4 regions of the Paenibacillus urinalis genome follow, and region 1 is predicted to be linked to each of the others. Evidence: riboswitches for the same ligand, from Rfam matches in the RefSeq annotation. Region 1 holds a riboswitch; each other region holds the start of a gene.

Region 1 (3,871 bases):
TCGATTCGTGTGCTGCAGGATGGCGGGCTGGTTGGAGAATGGAACTGGGATCAGGACATACGTCGTCAGCAGCATTCTATCAGCAAATCATTTACTTGCATGGCTGCTGGTCTTGCCATTGAGGAAGGAAAGCTCACACTGGATACGAAGCTCGGTGAATTTTTCAACTATAACACCACTTATCGCTCTCAGGATCCACAGCTTCCCTCTCCTGATGAGCTTACCCTTTATGATTTGTTACGGATGTCTTCAGGGCATGACGCTCCACCACTCTGGCTGCCGGAGCGACAGTCACTGACGGAGAAGGACTGGGCAAAATACTATTTGTCCCTGCCGCTGGACCGCCCTCCCGGCAAGCAGTTTACCTACAGCAGCGGCGATACCTTCATGATCTCGGCGTTGATTCAAGCAGCCGTCGGTGAGACGGTCCACCACTATTTGAATTCCCGTTTGTTTGAGCCTCTGGGTATTCATCACGTAGAATGGGAAACCTCGCCTCTCGGAGTCACACTCGGATGCGCAGGTCTCGTGATCAGTACCGAAGAATTAAGCAGATTCGGCCAAATGCTGCTGGATGAGGGGGCTTATGAGGGCAGACAACTGGTGCCTGCAGAATGGATTCAATTTGCGACTCGCAGGCATATTGATTCTGTCGGTGAAGGAGACTGGTCGCTCGGCTATGGCTGTCAGTTTTGGATGTGTTCTCACGGAGCATATCGAGGGGATGGCGCACACGGCCAGCTGCTCGTGATCATACCGGACCGGAGAGCCGTGATTGCTGTTAACAGTGAGGAAGATCGTATACAGTCTATCCTTGACGCGGTGTGGGAAGAAGTCCTGCCTATTTTAGAATAAACCGCCTGACTCATTCATAATCCAGCCGCTTGAATGCAGAAAAACTGCACCCCAGCTGTTAGTTTGTCCTAACGATTGGAGTGCAGTTCCTACACCACAGCCATTTCATCTGTAATAATCAGGGTCTGATATTATGTTTATAGCAGCAGTGCCGTCAGTGCATTTAGATCATTCACTGTATAGTCCGGCGTATCCTGAGCACCAGTGGAAGGCTGATAACGCCCGTACCCCTGCATAATTCGAATCGTAAGCATTCCAAGCGATTTGGCTGGGATAATGTCATTATCAATACGATCTCCGATCATAATGGACTCCGAGGGCTCCGCTCCGGCTGTTTTCAGCGCATATTGGTATAAGCGCACATCCGGTTTGGACATGCCTTGTTCAGCAGAACAAGCGATAACATCCACAAATGAACGAAGTCCATATTTCACCAGACGCTCTTCCGTACCCGGACTTTGATTAGCCACGATACCGATTCTGTAGCGCTCACCCAGCTGCTCAAGAACAGTCCGAGCTTCGGCATACGGCTCTTCGAGCTCCTTTTGAAACTTAAGCCTAGTCTTGATATACGCTCTGTCCTCCTCCGAAGGCACAAGCTCCGAAATCGCGTACTGCATGGGAGAAGCGATGTAATTGGAATAGCTCTGAATAAATTTGCTGCGTACGTCCTCCATTGTAATGTTATACCCGAGTCCATTTGCTTCTCTCACAAATTGGCCGATAATGTGATCAACGGGAACCCATTCATTTACGAGTGTATCTCCTATATCAAAAAAGAGCCATTTCACATGATCAAACTTCCCCATAATGCCATTCTCTACCTTTCCATCTGTAAATATAGAAAAAGAGACCCATGCTTATATCACGAGTCTCACATGCTATGTTTCCTTTAACTCCAGTATATCAATCCTGCATCTAATTACGCAAACTGTATAGTAAGCACCTACACTAGCCATTAGCCGCAGTCTCCTGCTTCTATCGCTGTGTGCGTGCAGATCAATTAATTAACAGCAGCCCGTTCTCCATTTAACAGAAATCCTACTTCGCCCTTGATTGTAAAAATAACGTGGTCTGCGCCCATACCGCGGTATACTCCGCGAGGATGATTCAGCTGTGTAATAATGGTAATCGGCTTACGTGTCCAGGGTCTGCATATTTGCAAAAACCGGCAGGTCAGATTCAAGCTGTTCTCAAAAATAAAAATACGTCCTACCGCCGCATTAGGCAGCAGCCATTTACTTGTAAACGCCGTATCCATACGTATAATGTGCTCTACTCCAAGCCGTTTGACCTGCTTCTCTTCCTGTGCACTGTTCGTCAGTACAGCAAAAGAAAGCTTCTTGTACATTAATAATCGAATAAAATTTCTGGCCGCTTCATTTGGTGCCGTAACTAAAATAACTTCATCACTCATTACAATCATTTCCTCCCTGTTATAGAAAAAGACAACAAAAAAAGAACACCGACGATCAAAGGCATGCCCGGTGCTCTCCCACCTATATCTCAGAACATGGCAAAACATGACCTGTTACATAGGCACTACTCGGCTTGCTGCCTCTCCCTTTGTTACGCTTACGAGGTTAGCTGTCGGATTCGGACAAGAGAGATTGCCCTATTCATGACAATAGCCATGAAATTCACCCCATGGATCAATGCATCCACATCTGGGTCCCCCGCTTTTTGGATCAACAAAAATTCAGCGCATAAATAAAACCACAGAGGATTAAACCTCTGTGGCTGATCGCTCACAAGATTTATCATTCCTCTCTCAAACGTTAGCACAGAAGATAACTAAAGAATGTTCACGATAAGGAAGTGAAGGAAGCGTATTGCATATCTTCCACATCTCTAGTGTAACTCTGTACAGCTTACGAGGTTAGCTGTCGGATTCGGACGGTGAGAGTCGTCCTATCTGTTCCTCATGATTCCATATGACATTTCATATGAATCTTCGGATCAGAATTCACCCCATGCATCGTGTATCATTCGGCTCTCACACCGAATCAAGCACGCTGCCTTACTGTGGTTCCCCCGCTCTCCGCCATATTAGGCAGAAATTAAGCGACTTATAGCAATGAGAAATTACTCAAATATAAGGTTTTCGGTTGCTCAAGATTTACGATATGAATCATACACCCGTTGAAAATCGATGTAAAGCTCCTTCAGGGGCTCATTACGACGATTTAGCGCTGTTTTGGGATAGAATAAGAATAAAATATTCCCCTCTGTGCATTCAGCTTATCTGTTCTCAGTTTATCTCGTTTTCTCGCTTATTTCAAATGACCAAATTTGCCTTCGACAGTAGATCCACTCTTTACAGAAGCTTTGTTTGACTTTCTCCATATATTGTTTAAAATTAAATTGTTATCAATACGAATCAATTTCATAATACCTTTAGCTGCTTCAATCAAGAGTATATAAGTTTCAATAGAAGGGATGGATGAAGGCATGTCGATTTATCAATACCAAGTGAACACACTCAAAGGCCAGAAGTTAAGTATGGAGGAGTACAAAGGAAAAGTACTCTTGATCGTAAATACAGCGAGCAAGTGCGGACTAACCCCTCAATACAAAGGACTGCAGGAGCTATATGACAAATTCAATGACCAATCCTTTGAAATTCTCGGTTTCCCCAGCAACCAATTTGCCGAACAAGAACCGGGCTCAAATGATGAAATCGCAGAGTTCTGCCAAATGAACTATGGTGTGAGCTTCCCGATGTTTGAGAAGATTAAAGTCAATGGAGATGAGGCACATCCGCTGTTCAAGCACTTAAAGGACAGTGCACCAGGTATACTTGGCTCGAAGGCGATTAAGTGGAATTTCACCAAGTTTCTTATCGATCAGAACGGAAATATTGTAAAAAGATACAGTCCGCAAACGACACCGGACAAGATTGAAGCGGATATCGCCAAGCTGTTAAAATGAGAATTTTGCAGGATACCCCTGTTGACGCCTCACCTACATTGAGCGAAAAAAAAGAGCTTGAAGCAATTGCTTCAAGCTCTTTCGT
Region 2 (3,871 bases), 1.5 Mb from region 1:
GACTATGCTTACAACGAAGGCATGTATGTCATTATTAATATTCATGGGGATGGATACAATTCCGTACCTGGCGGATGGCTGTTGGTGAATGGAAGTAATCAAGCTGCCATTAAGGAAAAATACCAAAAGGTTTGGCAGCAAATTGCTACTAAATTCAGCAGCTATAATGAGCGTCTTATTTTTGAATCAATGAACGAAGTATTTGATGGTACTTACGGCAATCCGAATGCAGCATATTACGCAAATCTGAACGCCTACAATCAAATCTTTGTGGATACGGTCCGCAAGACCGGAGGCAATAACAATGCCAGATGGCTCTTGATTCCAGGCTGGAATACCAACATTGATTACACGGTAGGTAATTATGGCTTCGTTCTTCCGACGGATAATTTCAGATCTTCCGCTATTCCAAGCTCGGAGAAGAGAATCATGATCTCGGCGCACTATTACTCTCCATGGGATTTTGCAGGTGAGGAATCCGGCAATATTACACAGTGGGGTGCAACGGCAACGAATCCTTCTAAGAAATCCACTTGGGGACAAGAGGACTATCTGGAATCGCAAATCAAAGCGATGCATGATAAGTTTGTAACCCAAGGCTATCCGGTTGTCATTGGTGAATTCGGCTCTATCGATAAAACGGCGTATGATTCTACTAATAACGTTTACCGTCAAGCTTTTGCCAAAGCGGTAGCAGCAACCTCTAAGAAATACAAATCGGTTCCGGTTTATTGGGACAATGGTCATAACGGACAGCATGGATTTGCTCTGTTTAACCGCTCGAATAATACCGTTACCCAGCAAGGCATCATTAATGCCATCATGCAAGGTATGCAATAATTAAGCGATGCGTTTAATCGTACAAGCGGCGTGTTCCCGTAATAGGGGACAGGCCGTTTTTGGCTTTATACATTTACATACCTAGTCACGAGTCACTGCAACACAAAATTATATAGTTTATGTATTGATGATTTAATTCTGTTACTGCACTTGTATGGCTGATTATACTGCTTATGACCTAACAAACAAAGGAATAATGTGGGTTTGTATTCATTTGTTGAAATAGTATAACGTGGGATAAAAACAGTTGTATATTGCAAAAAACACGGAGTTTCTTCCAAAAAATCAATAAAATCGGTTTGACATTTCCAGAACATCCCTTTATCATGGAATCACGCTTAGTTTTCAGATACAGAATCTGGAAAGCGGGGGAACCAGTATTAATGGGGCGAATCACTTGAATTCGAGTGTAGGGTACCATCTTACCCGAGTCCGTCAGCTAACCTCGTCAGCAGTGGATGGGTCTTGTATACATAATGCATATCATCACAAAAGGCCCTTTTTAATTCTAAGGGGGCCTTTTTCTTCATTTTGACCCCTGCTGGCGGAGCTATGTCTTGTTCCCTGGATAGGCGGTCATTTTTTAATTTTACAAGGGGGGATCATGAGAAAAAACGAAAGAAACTCATAAAATGTCAGTTAGGTGAGTACAAGTAAATCAAAAGGACTTGTTTGGGGCTTGTTTTCATACTGACTCGTGACTTTTTGATGTTTAATATCCTAGTAAAAACATATATATACTAGGTTAATTTTGCTATGCCATTTATCAAGATTACAGAACGTGGAAAGGTTGTGGGATGTTTGAAGAAGGGCGTTATTCTTGTATTGTTAACTGTTTTGGTATTGTCATTGACAGCATGTGGGGAAAAAGGAAGCACCCTTGATCAAGCGATTGATCAGGGATATATCACGGTGGGATTTGCTAACGAGAAGCCTTACGCCTATAAAGACGAAAATGGAGAGCTAACGGGCGAAGCCGTCGAGATTGCAAAAGTTATCCTAGAAAGACTAGGTGTAAAAGAGATGAAGGGCGAGCTTACAGAGTTTGGTTCTTTAATCGCGGGTCTTCAAGCAGATCGTTTTGACATGATTACGGCAGGTATGTTTATTAATCCTAATCGCTGTTCAGCTGTATTATTTGCAGATCCGGAATACAGCATTGGGGAGTCGCTCGCGGTAAAACAAGGGAATCCCCTTAACCTAACCAGCTATGAAGATATTGCGGCAGATGATAATGCCAAAGTAGCAGTTATGACAGGAGCTGTAGAAATTGGTTATATGGAAGAGTCGGGAGTTCCTTCTGACCGTATTGTTCAGGTTCCCGATCAAGCCTCAGCTATTAGTGCTTTGCAAGCAGACAGAGTACAGGCGATCACCATGACAGGTCCGTCGCTTACCGCTATGCTGGAGTCCGCGAGCGATGATCAGATTGAACGTGTTGAAGGTTTCAAGCAGCCTGTCATTGATGGTGAGAGTGTCCGCGGGTATGGAGCGACAGCATTTCGTCAGGCGGATACGGAATTTCAAGAAGCATACAATGCTGAGCTTACAAAAATGAAGGAGTCGGGTGAGCTGTTAGAAATTTTGCAGGAATTTGGATTTACTGAAGAAGAGCTTCCAGGCGAAATGACAGCTGCAGCCCTATGCGGAGAATAACATGCCAAGTTCATGGCTTGATTTTCTCCCAACCCTGCTGAAAGGGGCAGAAATTACAATAACGGTCGCTTTCTTTTCAGCAATTCTGGCTCTAATCGTAGCCTTTGCGGCTGGGCTCTGCCGCTTGTCTAAACTATGGATCGTTCGCACTCTTACTACGATATACGTTGAGATATTTCGAGGAACTTCACTTCTTGTTCAGTTATTCTGGCTATATTTTGCACTTCCGTTCATCGGGATCGAGCTTCCAAAAATGTTGGCTGCCATCCTTGCTGTAGGACTTAATTATGGTGCATACGGATCAGAGATTGTTCGAAGTGCTGTACTCTCGGTACCGAAAGGACAATGGGAGGCAGCAACAGCATTAAATATGAAGCCTGGCCTGCGGTTGTGGAACGTTATTCTCCCCCAAGCCTCCATGCAGATGCTCCCTCCGTTCGGTAATCAGCTTGTGGAGCTCATCAAGTCGACTTCACTTGTATATTTCATTACGATGGCGGATTTGACATATCAGGCGATGGTTCTACGCAACAATTACATTTCCTGGACAACGGAGATCCTTATTCTGCTGCTCCTCATGTATTTTGTCATCACTACGCTCGTTTCAATGGGAGTCAGACAGCTAGAGCGTAAACTGACAGCGGGGAGGTTGTAAGCATGTGGGATTGGAATTATGTCGTTGAAATTTTGCCGGAACTGATTGGTGCTCTCCAAATGACGGTATGGATTACGCTTTGCGCCTTTGTCCTGGCACTAATTGTGGGGCTTCTCCTCGCCTTTGCTGCTCGAAGCAAATTCAAACCGATCTCGCTGATCACCAAAGGAATTATTGAATTTGTAAGAAACACACCATTACTGGTGCAGGTCTTCTTCCTATACTACAGCCTGCCGTTGATCACGAATTTATCCATTCCTGCGTTCTATGCAGGCGTAATCGGACTTGGCCTTCACTACAGCACTTATTTATCAGAAGTGTACAGATCAGGTATTGAAGCAGTGGATAAGGGGCAATGGGAAGCAGCGACTGCACTGAACTATACAAAGGCACAAACCTGGCGCACCATTATTTTACCTCAGGCGATTCCTCCCATTATCCCGGTATTGGGCAATTACTTAATTGTCATGTTTAAAGAAACACCGATTCTGAGTGCGATCACAGTAGTTGAGCTGATGCTGACAGCCAAAAACATCGTGTCCGAGTCGTTTCGGGCATTTGAACCTTATACACTTGTTGGCATATTGTTCTTGATCATTAGCTATGTTTCGTCTTTGCTGGTGCAGCAAGTAGAGAAAAGACTTAATCTGCAACGAGGAAAATAAAAAAGGAGGCTACATGTGTGAGCTCAGTCATTCTGAAAGGTACTGATTTAAGCAC
Region 3 (3,871 bases), 1.3 Mb from region 1:
TCGTTCGTCTTGGCGTTGCAATCTCATCTATATTTTTCACGTTCTCATGATCCCTCACGTTCTATTTGCTCTAGTGCTCGTACAAATTCCTCACGACTTATCTGAAACATCGTCAGCCGCTTATGCAGCTGCTTGCCATTACAATATCCTATGCCCAGAATGTTGCCCAGCATCATACGCCGATTTGCGGCGTCCTTATGGACGATGAGTCCGGCTTCAATCAGATCTTGCCAGTCTATGAGCGGCTTAGCGCCATCATAGGTTGTATGCACCTTGGACAGTGCTGCCCGAATGGAGTCTGGAGATGCATTCTCCACACCGATATCACCTTTGCGGGTCGCATCCTGCTCCTTAATGAAGGCATGCTTCACGCCAGGAATCTTGTTTGATATGATTTTGCGAATTCGCTCACCTGCATGATCAGGGTCTGTAAAGACGATAACACCTCTTCTTTGCTGAGCAAGCTCGATCTTCTTAAGTATACGGGCATTTATAGCAGAACCGCCGGTCTCAATTGTATCTGCATTCACTGCACGCTTGATGGCTACGGTATCATCTCTGCCTTCAACGACAATGATTTCTTTAATCATGACCACATGACTTCCTTTCTAAACAAAAAGAGAAGAGGAAAAACTCCTCTTCTGCATGTAAGAGGCAAACGATAGACTTGCTGTCTAAACTTTCGTTTACCTTATATAGCATCACCTAATCTTGATGTTAATACTATAACATCAGGGACGCATTGTAAAATATATTTTAATTCAGTTCCGGCTTCACCGGACCGATAACGTATACAGTTTTACCTTTTTTGCGGCCAAAATTGAGAGCCTGCTCCAAGCTGTCATAATACACATCAATTTTGTTCCCTTTGATTGCGCCGCCTGTATCTTCAGCACGACGGAATCCTACACCTTCAATGTATACCCACCATCCAAGAGGGATCACATCGGGGTCAACTGCGATGGTACGTCCTTCCTGTACACGTGTGCCGGAAGCCGTCTTCGTACCAATGCCTTCTTGCTCTGAGGAATAAGCTGTCATAGATACATTGCTCAGCACTTTTTTGGCCTTGAATGTAACTCCATCCTTCGTGACAGAATCACTGTCAGTTGAAGCAGATACCTTCTTCACTTTATCAGCCAGATTTGCTGACGATTTCGAAGAGGATGCATTTGAAGCTTTAGAAGTAGCTGCAGCTTCGGTTGTACTTACAGCGGCAACCACCGTTTCCTGAACTGGCTCAGGCTTCTTCTTCGTTCCAACGGCAATGACCTTGTCGACACGGTTTGTTTGAACCTTCTTGCCCGTCATTTTCTTAGACACCAATTCGCCATCCTGGAAGGTCTTCTCGATCGTCTGGACGATCACGCCTTCCTTACCGCTCTGAATGACCCGGTTATCACCCTTGTACAAGCTTGGGTCAGCCGTCTTGATTACCTTGAACGGAACCGAAGCTTCTTGTGTCGCTGTTTGCTTGGTTACCCGGACTACTCGAATATTAAGATCCGCCTTCACCGCAGTGTCAGCAGCGGGATATACTTTATCATCTTCTAATACTTCGATGCTATGAGCAGCGAGTGCTTCTTTAACTGTATCCTGTGTCGTGTAAACTTGCTCTGTCTCACCATCTGCCGTCACGTTAATCGCTACGGCCCGGTTAATTGTTACTCGATCCCCATCTTCAATCTCATCACTCAAAGACATCGATACTTCGTCATGTGGACTGACTGCGATTGAATGCTCATCCAGCACTTCACTAAGCATTCCTTCACGTGTTTCCAAGGCTTGAACCTTGCCGTCCACGACAATTGAGATTTCTTTGCCTCCCTGACCATACAAAATGAGTGAGATCATGACTAACAGTGCGATTGAGAAGATTGCGACTAGTGTGATCTGACGCAGATTCTCATGCTTCCATCGCAACGCGAAAGACTTGCTGGATGATGGTGACTCATGGGTCTCCTCTAGTTGGAAATTTCCCACTTCCTCCGTCCTCCTTCATAGTCCCGCCGTCAAGAGTATTGCATGATTGTATTTGACGCGACTATACCGATTTGTCTACAAAACCGGAGAAACTCCCGTCCGATTCTGCATCATGTGCCACTCTTCGCAGCATGATGTCACCTCCTGTTAACCAACAGTATGACGACAATGTAACTTTTATTCTCCTAAAACAAAGAAGCCAAAAAAGAGTTTAAGAGGAACTCTTTCGTGGCTCCGATAAGTTCAAATGAGAATATCGGAAACATCATGCACGAGTTTTGCCTCTTCAATACGCTTACGGAGTTAGCTGTCGGGTTCGGGCGTAAGAGTCGCCCCCGCTCAGATCCAGGCTGCTCATGGCAGCTGTCCTTTACGTTCACCCCAAGACTCAAGTGTTGAAATCAAATACAGTGGTCAGAGCAAGAGAGACAACTCTCTTAATTCCATCTTCTGACTAGCAGCAGACCACTATATCGGTTCCCCCGTTCTTTGTTAAATTACAAAAGATTCAGCGAGAATGACTCATGAAGTGAATTCAAAGTGGTAAATCAACTGAATGTAAAATTGACTTTACCAACAATCAACAATTCACTGAAACGATGATATCCTGTTTCGATACATGTTGTAAAGCAGTATTCAACTATGTTTTTCTAAATAATTGGTTAAAAATTTGTAATAATCAGCGAAAAAGTCTTACAAAAAGTTTAATCGCTCCGTTTTACTCACTTTTTCGTCTATTTTCCTCTGTCTTTTAACGAATGTCAAATCGTTCCAGTGCATTTGCGGTCGTAATCTCTGTCAATTCTTCCACAGAAATACCCTTCAGCTCGGCTGCCATTTCTGCTACCAAGGCCACATGAGCTGACTCATTTCTCTTGCCGCGGAATGGATGTGGAGTCAAGTATGGAGCATCCGTTTCGATCAAGAGCCGGTCTAGCGGTACCTTTGCAAGCACCTCTTTGGGCTGCTTCGCGTTCTTGAACGTAATCGGCCCTCCGAAGGAGATATGAAAGCCCATATCCAGCGCCATTTTTGCAGTTTCCCAGCTGCCTGAGAAGGAATGCATCACTCCGCCCACTTCATGCGCCTTCTCTTCACGCAGAATTCGAATAATATCTTCATGTGCATCCCGGTTATGAATCACAATCGGCATAGCGATCTCTCTAGCCAGTCCGATTTGTTTGCGCAGCACCTCATGCTGAACCTCTTTGGGAGAAGTATCCCAATGATAATCCAAGCCAATTTCACCGATTGCAACAACCTTCTCATGTTTACATAATGATGCAATCCATTCTAAATCTCCATCCTTCATCGTGATGGCATCGACAGGGTGCCAGCCTACTGCCGCATAGATAAAATCATAGGTTTCAGCAAGTTTCATCGTAGTAGGAATCGTTTCCCGATTAAATCCTATATTAATCATTCGGGTAACCCCCTTTTCGACAGCGCGCTGAATCACTTCCTCGCGGTCAGCGTCGAACTCAGGTGCATCCAAATGGGTATGTGTGTCGAATAACATCATATATTCTTACTCCTTTCAAAGCTGTATCTTGTCTCACATTATTTGAACATGCCGGCAATTTCCGGTGGAAGCTTGGGCAGTGCATTCATCAGCTTCTCCTGTGGGAAGTATAAATGATAATTCCCTTTTTGCATGCCGCTAATGGAGCGAACAATCTCGGATACTTCGGATATATCTCTTTGTCTTTCCTGCTTGTCTAGAATAATGATCTGTCTCTTGCTCTCCGCAATATCAGGTCGGAACACATCATACGGCAGATCGGTAGGAAAATCAATTTCAAGGTCATAGGCTGGATTCAAGCCTGCCTTGAGAAATGCATCTTCAATCCGCTTGATATCCTTCTGCTCAATATAATCCACTTCCACA
Region 4 (3,871 bases), on a different replicon from region 1:
GAGATAGCGTAAATTCATGAGATGCTGCCCCCGTTTTTTGATGGGTTCGAATTCTTCTTTATAGAACAGGGCCCCAAGTTGATAGGCATCAGCAGCATCCGTCTTGACGCGTCTCAAATTAGTCTTTTTAGCTTCATATGAGATTAACGGATTAATGACGATGTATAGATACTGGTGCTCATCCAGAAACTGAACAACAGGGCTATGATAATGACCTGTTGCCTCCATCACAATACAAGGGCTTATGCCTGCAACTGATTCTACCGCTCTAACATAATTAAGAAAAGCCGATAATCCCTCTAGATCATGATTAAATCTAAAGATCTTCCCATGAGCTTCTCCGCGGTCTAAAAAAGCTTGTGCATGGCTCTCTCCCTTGGACACATCCAAACCAATGACTGGATTCATGACATCACTCCCAAAGTATATTCACCGGTAACCCCTAACCTTCTTGTTTTCCACACTATCGCATGTGATACGGGATCAACGTCCCAACCAGCCTAACCATGGTTGAACAAGTAGGGGGGATGAACAGAATAGCTCTCGGGATCCAAGTCCCACGGGCAGATACGCTCGATCCCCGGCTACCGCTATCTTACGACCAAACAAAAAAGAGGTCGACCAGAAAGATCTGGTGACCTCATAATACGAACGGGCAGATTAGTTTAACAAAATTAAATTAAAAATAGTTTAAGTTTAAGTCAAACTTCCAACAGATAAGGCGGACTTGTTACCTAGGAGTATATATTTTTTTAATCCTTACATAAACCACAGTGAAAGATAAATAAAAAAACATCTTCTACTTCAAAGTAGAAGATGTTTAGAATCATTAACAAAGTGCTGTGAAGTAGCTTGTCCTTCCCTCTTTAATGAGAGTCATCAACCATCTTAGAAAAATTCTTATCACTAATTGTTCTTCTAGCTGTAACGTACCGTTCCTTGTAGTATGTTTCCGAAAGTTTACTTACTCTTACTCCTTTACTGCTCGAGGAATGAGCAAATTGTCCATCCCCTATGTAGATCCCTGCATGAGATATTCCTTTTCCACTCGTATTGAAGAAAACCAAATCTCCCGTTCTTAAGTTGCTTTTTGCTACCGCAGTACCTGTTTTGGCTTGAGCAGCCGAAGTTCTAGGAAGTTTTTGATTGAATTTATCAAATATGTACAATATGAAGCCGGAGCAATCAAAGCCACTTGCTACGGACGTTCCACCCCATTTATAAGGTGTTCCTACCACTTGGCTAACTTCTGATTGTAATTTTGATTGGTCATTAGCAAATGCACTTGTGGTTCCAGAAGAAATAATAATAACAGCCCCTAATAGAGACATAATAATTTTTTTCAAGTATAATATTCTCCCTTCGATGCCTACGGAGTTAGCTTAAGGGTTCGGTAGAAGGTTACCTATATATAACACTATTTTGAACAATTCACCCAGTGTGGTTCCCCCGTTTTTAATAGATTAAAATTCGGCAAAATAATTAAAATATTGTAACACTAATCACTGTAGTGTATAAATCGAGACTTGTCAATTATAACCTTTAAAATTTGTTGCTTCTTATGATTTGATAAGGATTTTTATCTAACATATCGAGATTTTAAATAAAAATTGACAGACTAAAAAAAGTTCATCAAATTTTGTGACATATAACCATAACAAATTTGTAATAGATATGTCTTTTTTAATAATCAGAAACTGTTTCAGCTGTAATCAAAAATAACCGCCCCAGTTACTGGGAGCGGTTATAAAAGTAGTTTTAATGTTATGCAGCCATGTTACGACATACATCTGCACATTTAAAACAAGCTTCCGCACATTTTTGACAATGGTCATGATTATGTTTTTTGCACTCATCACCACATGCTTGGCAAATCTCAGCACACAATGAGCAAATTTCTTTGATAAATGGTGAATTACTGCTCATTGCTGTTGCAGCAAAAGAGCAGATGTCAGCACAAAGCCGATCTAAACGGATACATTCTGCCATCATTTTAGTGTCTTCTTCTTTTAAACAAGCATCATAGCAGTGATTACAAGTCACCATACATCGTAAGCATTCCTCTATACATTGTTTATACTGTTCATGTGACATTTCCATTCTCCTTTCAGTGATTAATTCTTTACATACGTAATTACTATTTACAATTAGTCCTCGATACATACCAGATTCCTCAAGGCCTTGTATTTCAATAAACCAAAAATGTGCAGAATATATGGAGATAATGAGTCAAAATAAAAAAAATTCTCGATATCTTTTCAAAAGCTAAGATGATTAATGATCAGCTTGAAGCATAAAAATCACTTTGAAAAGCTATTTCTCTACCATAGCCGGAACTAAGAACTTTAAATAGATTAGTCGTGTTTATGCACAAAATATTCAAATTTCAGGCGTATAATAATATAAACCTCCTAATGGAGGAATAATGTTGGGTTATAAGGTGATCGTTGGTTACGAGGTCACAATAGTATTTCTGAGACACTCACTACTCCATATATCAGAGAATTATAAGTGTCATAGATTTAGACATAACTAACAGAACGGTGGTCACATATGAGAATGAATCGAATAGCTTTTAAATTAGGAATTATTATCGTATCTCTGCTGTTAACGGTTCTGCTTTCCTTGGGATTTGTCGTTGATAAAATCTTTTCGAATATGTATTATCAAAAATCAGAACAAGATGTGGCCGAAATGTCATCCCATTTTGTCGAAATGGTACATTCTAGTAAGAGCATACCTACGGATTTGATATCCACTATGGCAGAATTTTCGAAGGTGGAGATCTTTGTTTTAGATAGGCAAGGAGAATTATTAGGAAAATCAAGTAAGGCCTCTAATCATCATGTAAATTTCATTACCGCAACTGAAATCAATAGATTACTTAACGGAGAATCATTAATGATAAACTATAGTACTGAGAATGGAGAATCCTACCTAATCTCTGGTAAACCATTGTTGGATATTGGGGGTGGAGTTCTTGTGATTTCTTCACTTGATATCGTTAATTCCTCTATACTGGAGGTAAGACAGCTCTTATGTTTAACTGGATTGATCGGTTTTATCATAGCGGTGGGTGTTTCATTTTTTTTATCAAGAAAGATGTCTGGACCTTTGGTTCAGATGGAGAAAGCTACTAGAAAAATAGCTGCTGGTCATCTTGATAGTAGAGTAGAAGTGAGTACTAGGGATGAAATTGGTTCATTAGCAGCTGCAATAAATGATCTTGCAAAAGACTTGCAACGATATCAAGATACACGTACTGAGTTTTTTGCTAATATCTCACACGAACTTAAAACGCCAATTATGTACCTTGAAGGTTATGCAAACGTAATATCAAAGGGACTTTATGAGACTGAAGAAGATATGAAAAAATACTTAGACATCATATCACAGGAAGCTAAACGGCTTAATCGCTTGATTATTGATTTATTCGATTTATCCAAGATGGAAGAAGGTAAATTGACAATATATAAAGATGCGGTATGTATCAATAAAATTATAGAACAAGTTGTCAGTAAAGTGTCTATGAGAGCGGAGAACAAAGGGATAACAATTAAAAATCATATTGACCTAGCGTTGATAGTTAATGGTGATCCTGGTCGACTTGAACAAATCTTTTTGAACTTATTGGATAACTCCATTCGGTATACGAAGGAGGGCTCTATAGAAATATCAGCACAGCAAGTTAATAATACTATGGTATGTATTTCAGTTACAGATACGGGATCAGGGATTTCAAAAGAAGAACTCCCCTTCTTATTTGAAAGATTTTACCGGGTCGAGAAATCAAGGTCGAGAGAACATGGAGGAACCGGTCTAGGACTTGCCATAACGAAAATGTTGGTTGAGTTACACAATGGATCTATTC

What was found. A riboswitch is a leader RNA that binds a small molecule or an ion and turns the genes downstream of it on or off. The one in region 1 is predicted to bind cyclic di-AMP.
Region 2: another riboswitch for cyclic di-AMP. It lies ahead of ehuB (ectoine/hydroxyectoine ABC transporter substrate-binding protein EhuB); the one in region 1 lies ahead of PUW25_RS06050 (hypothetical protein).
Region 3: another riboswitch for cyclic di-AMP. It lies ahead of PUW25_RS00135 (resuscitation-promoting factor); the one in region 1 lies ahead of PUW25_RS06050 (hypothetical protein).
Region 4: another riboswitch for cyclic di-AMP. It lies ahead of PUW25_RS27285 (C40 family peptidase); the one in region 1 lies ahead of PUW25_RS06050 (hypothetical protein).

The regions. Positions count from the first base shown of each region.
Region 1 is NZ_CP118108.1:1,354,164-1,358,034, reverse strand. Features, by position in the region: gene PUW25_RS06060 (serine hydrolase domain-containing protein) at 1-855, shown strand, start outside; gene PUW25_RS06055 (HAD family hydrolase) at 993-1,664, opposite strand; gene PUW25_RS06050 (hypothetical protein) at 1,859-2,272, opposite strand; cyclic di-AMP (ydaO/yuaA leader) riboswitch at 2,413-2,570, opposite strand; cyclic di-AMP (ydaO/yuaA leader) riboswitch at 2,709-2,932, opposite strand; gene PUW25_RS06045 (glutathione peroxidase) at 3,307-3,786, shown strand.
Region 2 is NZ_CP118108.1:2,893,792-2,897,662, reverse strand. Features, by position in the region: gene PUW25_RS13380 (glycoside hydrolase family 5 protein) at 1-840, shown strand, start outside; cyclic di-AMP (ydaO/yuaA leader) riboswitch at 1,166-1,309, shown strand; gene ehuB (ectoine/hydroxyectoine ABC transporter substrate-binding protein EhuB) at 1,597-2,496, shown strand; gene ehuC (ectoine/hydroxyectoine ABC transporter permease subunit EhuC) at 2,498-3,151, shown strand; gene ehuD (ectoine/hydroxyectoine ABC transporter permease subunit EhuD) at 3,154-3,816, shown strand.
Region 3 is NZ_CP118108.1:28,445-32,315, reverse strand. Features, by position in the region: gene rsmA (16S rRNA (adenine(1518)-N(6)/adenine(1519)-N(6))-dimethyltransferase RsmA) at 1-40, opposite strand, end outside; gene rnmV (ribonuclease M5) at 45-590, opposite strand; gene PUW25_RS00135 (resuscitation-promoting factor) at 757-1,983, opposite strand; cyclic di-AMP (ydaO/yuaA leader) riboswitch at 2,261-2,507, opposite strand; gene PUW25_RS00130 (TatD family hydrolase) at 2,735-3,505, opposite strand; gene PUW25_RS00125 (HD domain-containing protein) at 3,544-3,871, opposite strand, start outside.
Region 4 is NZ_CP118110.1:170,956-174,826, reverse strand. Features, by position in the region: partial or broken gene PUW25_RS27290 (IS110 family RNA-guided transposase) at 1-408, opposite strand, end outside; gene PUW25_RS27285 (C40 family peptidase) at 867-1,346, opposite strand; cyclic di-AMP (ydaO/yuaA leader) riboswitch at 1,352-1,486, opposite strand; gene PUW25_RS27280 (four-helix bundle copper-binding protein) at 1,765-2,094, opposite strand; gene PUW25_RS27275 (sensor histidine kinase) at 2,554-3,871, shown strand, end outside.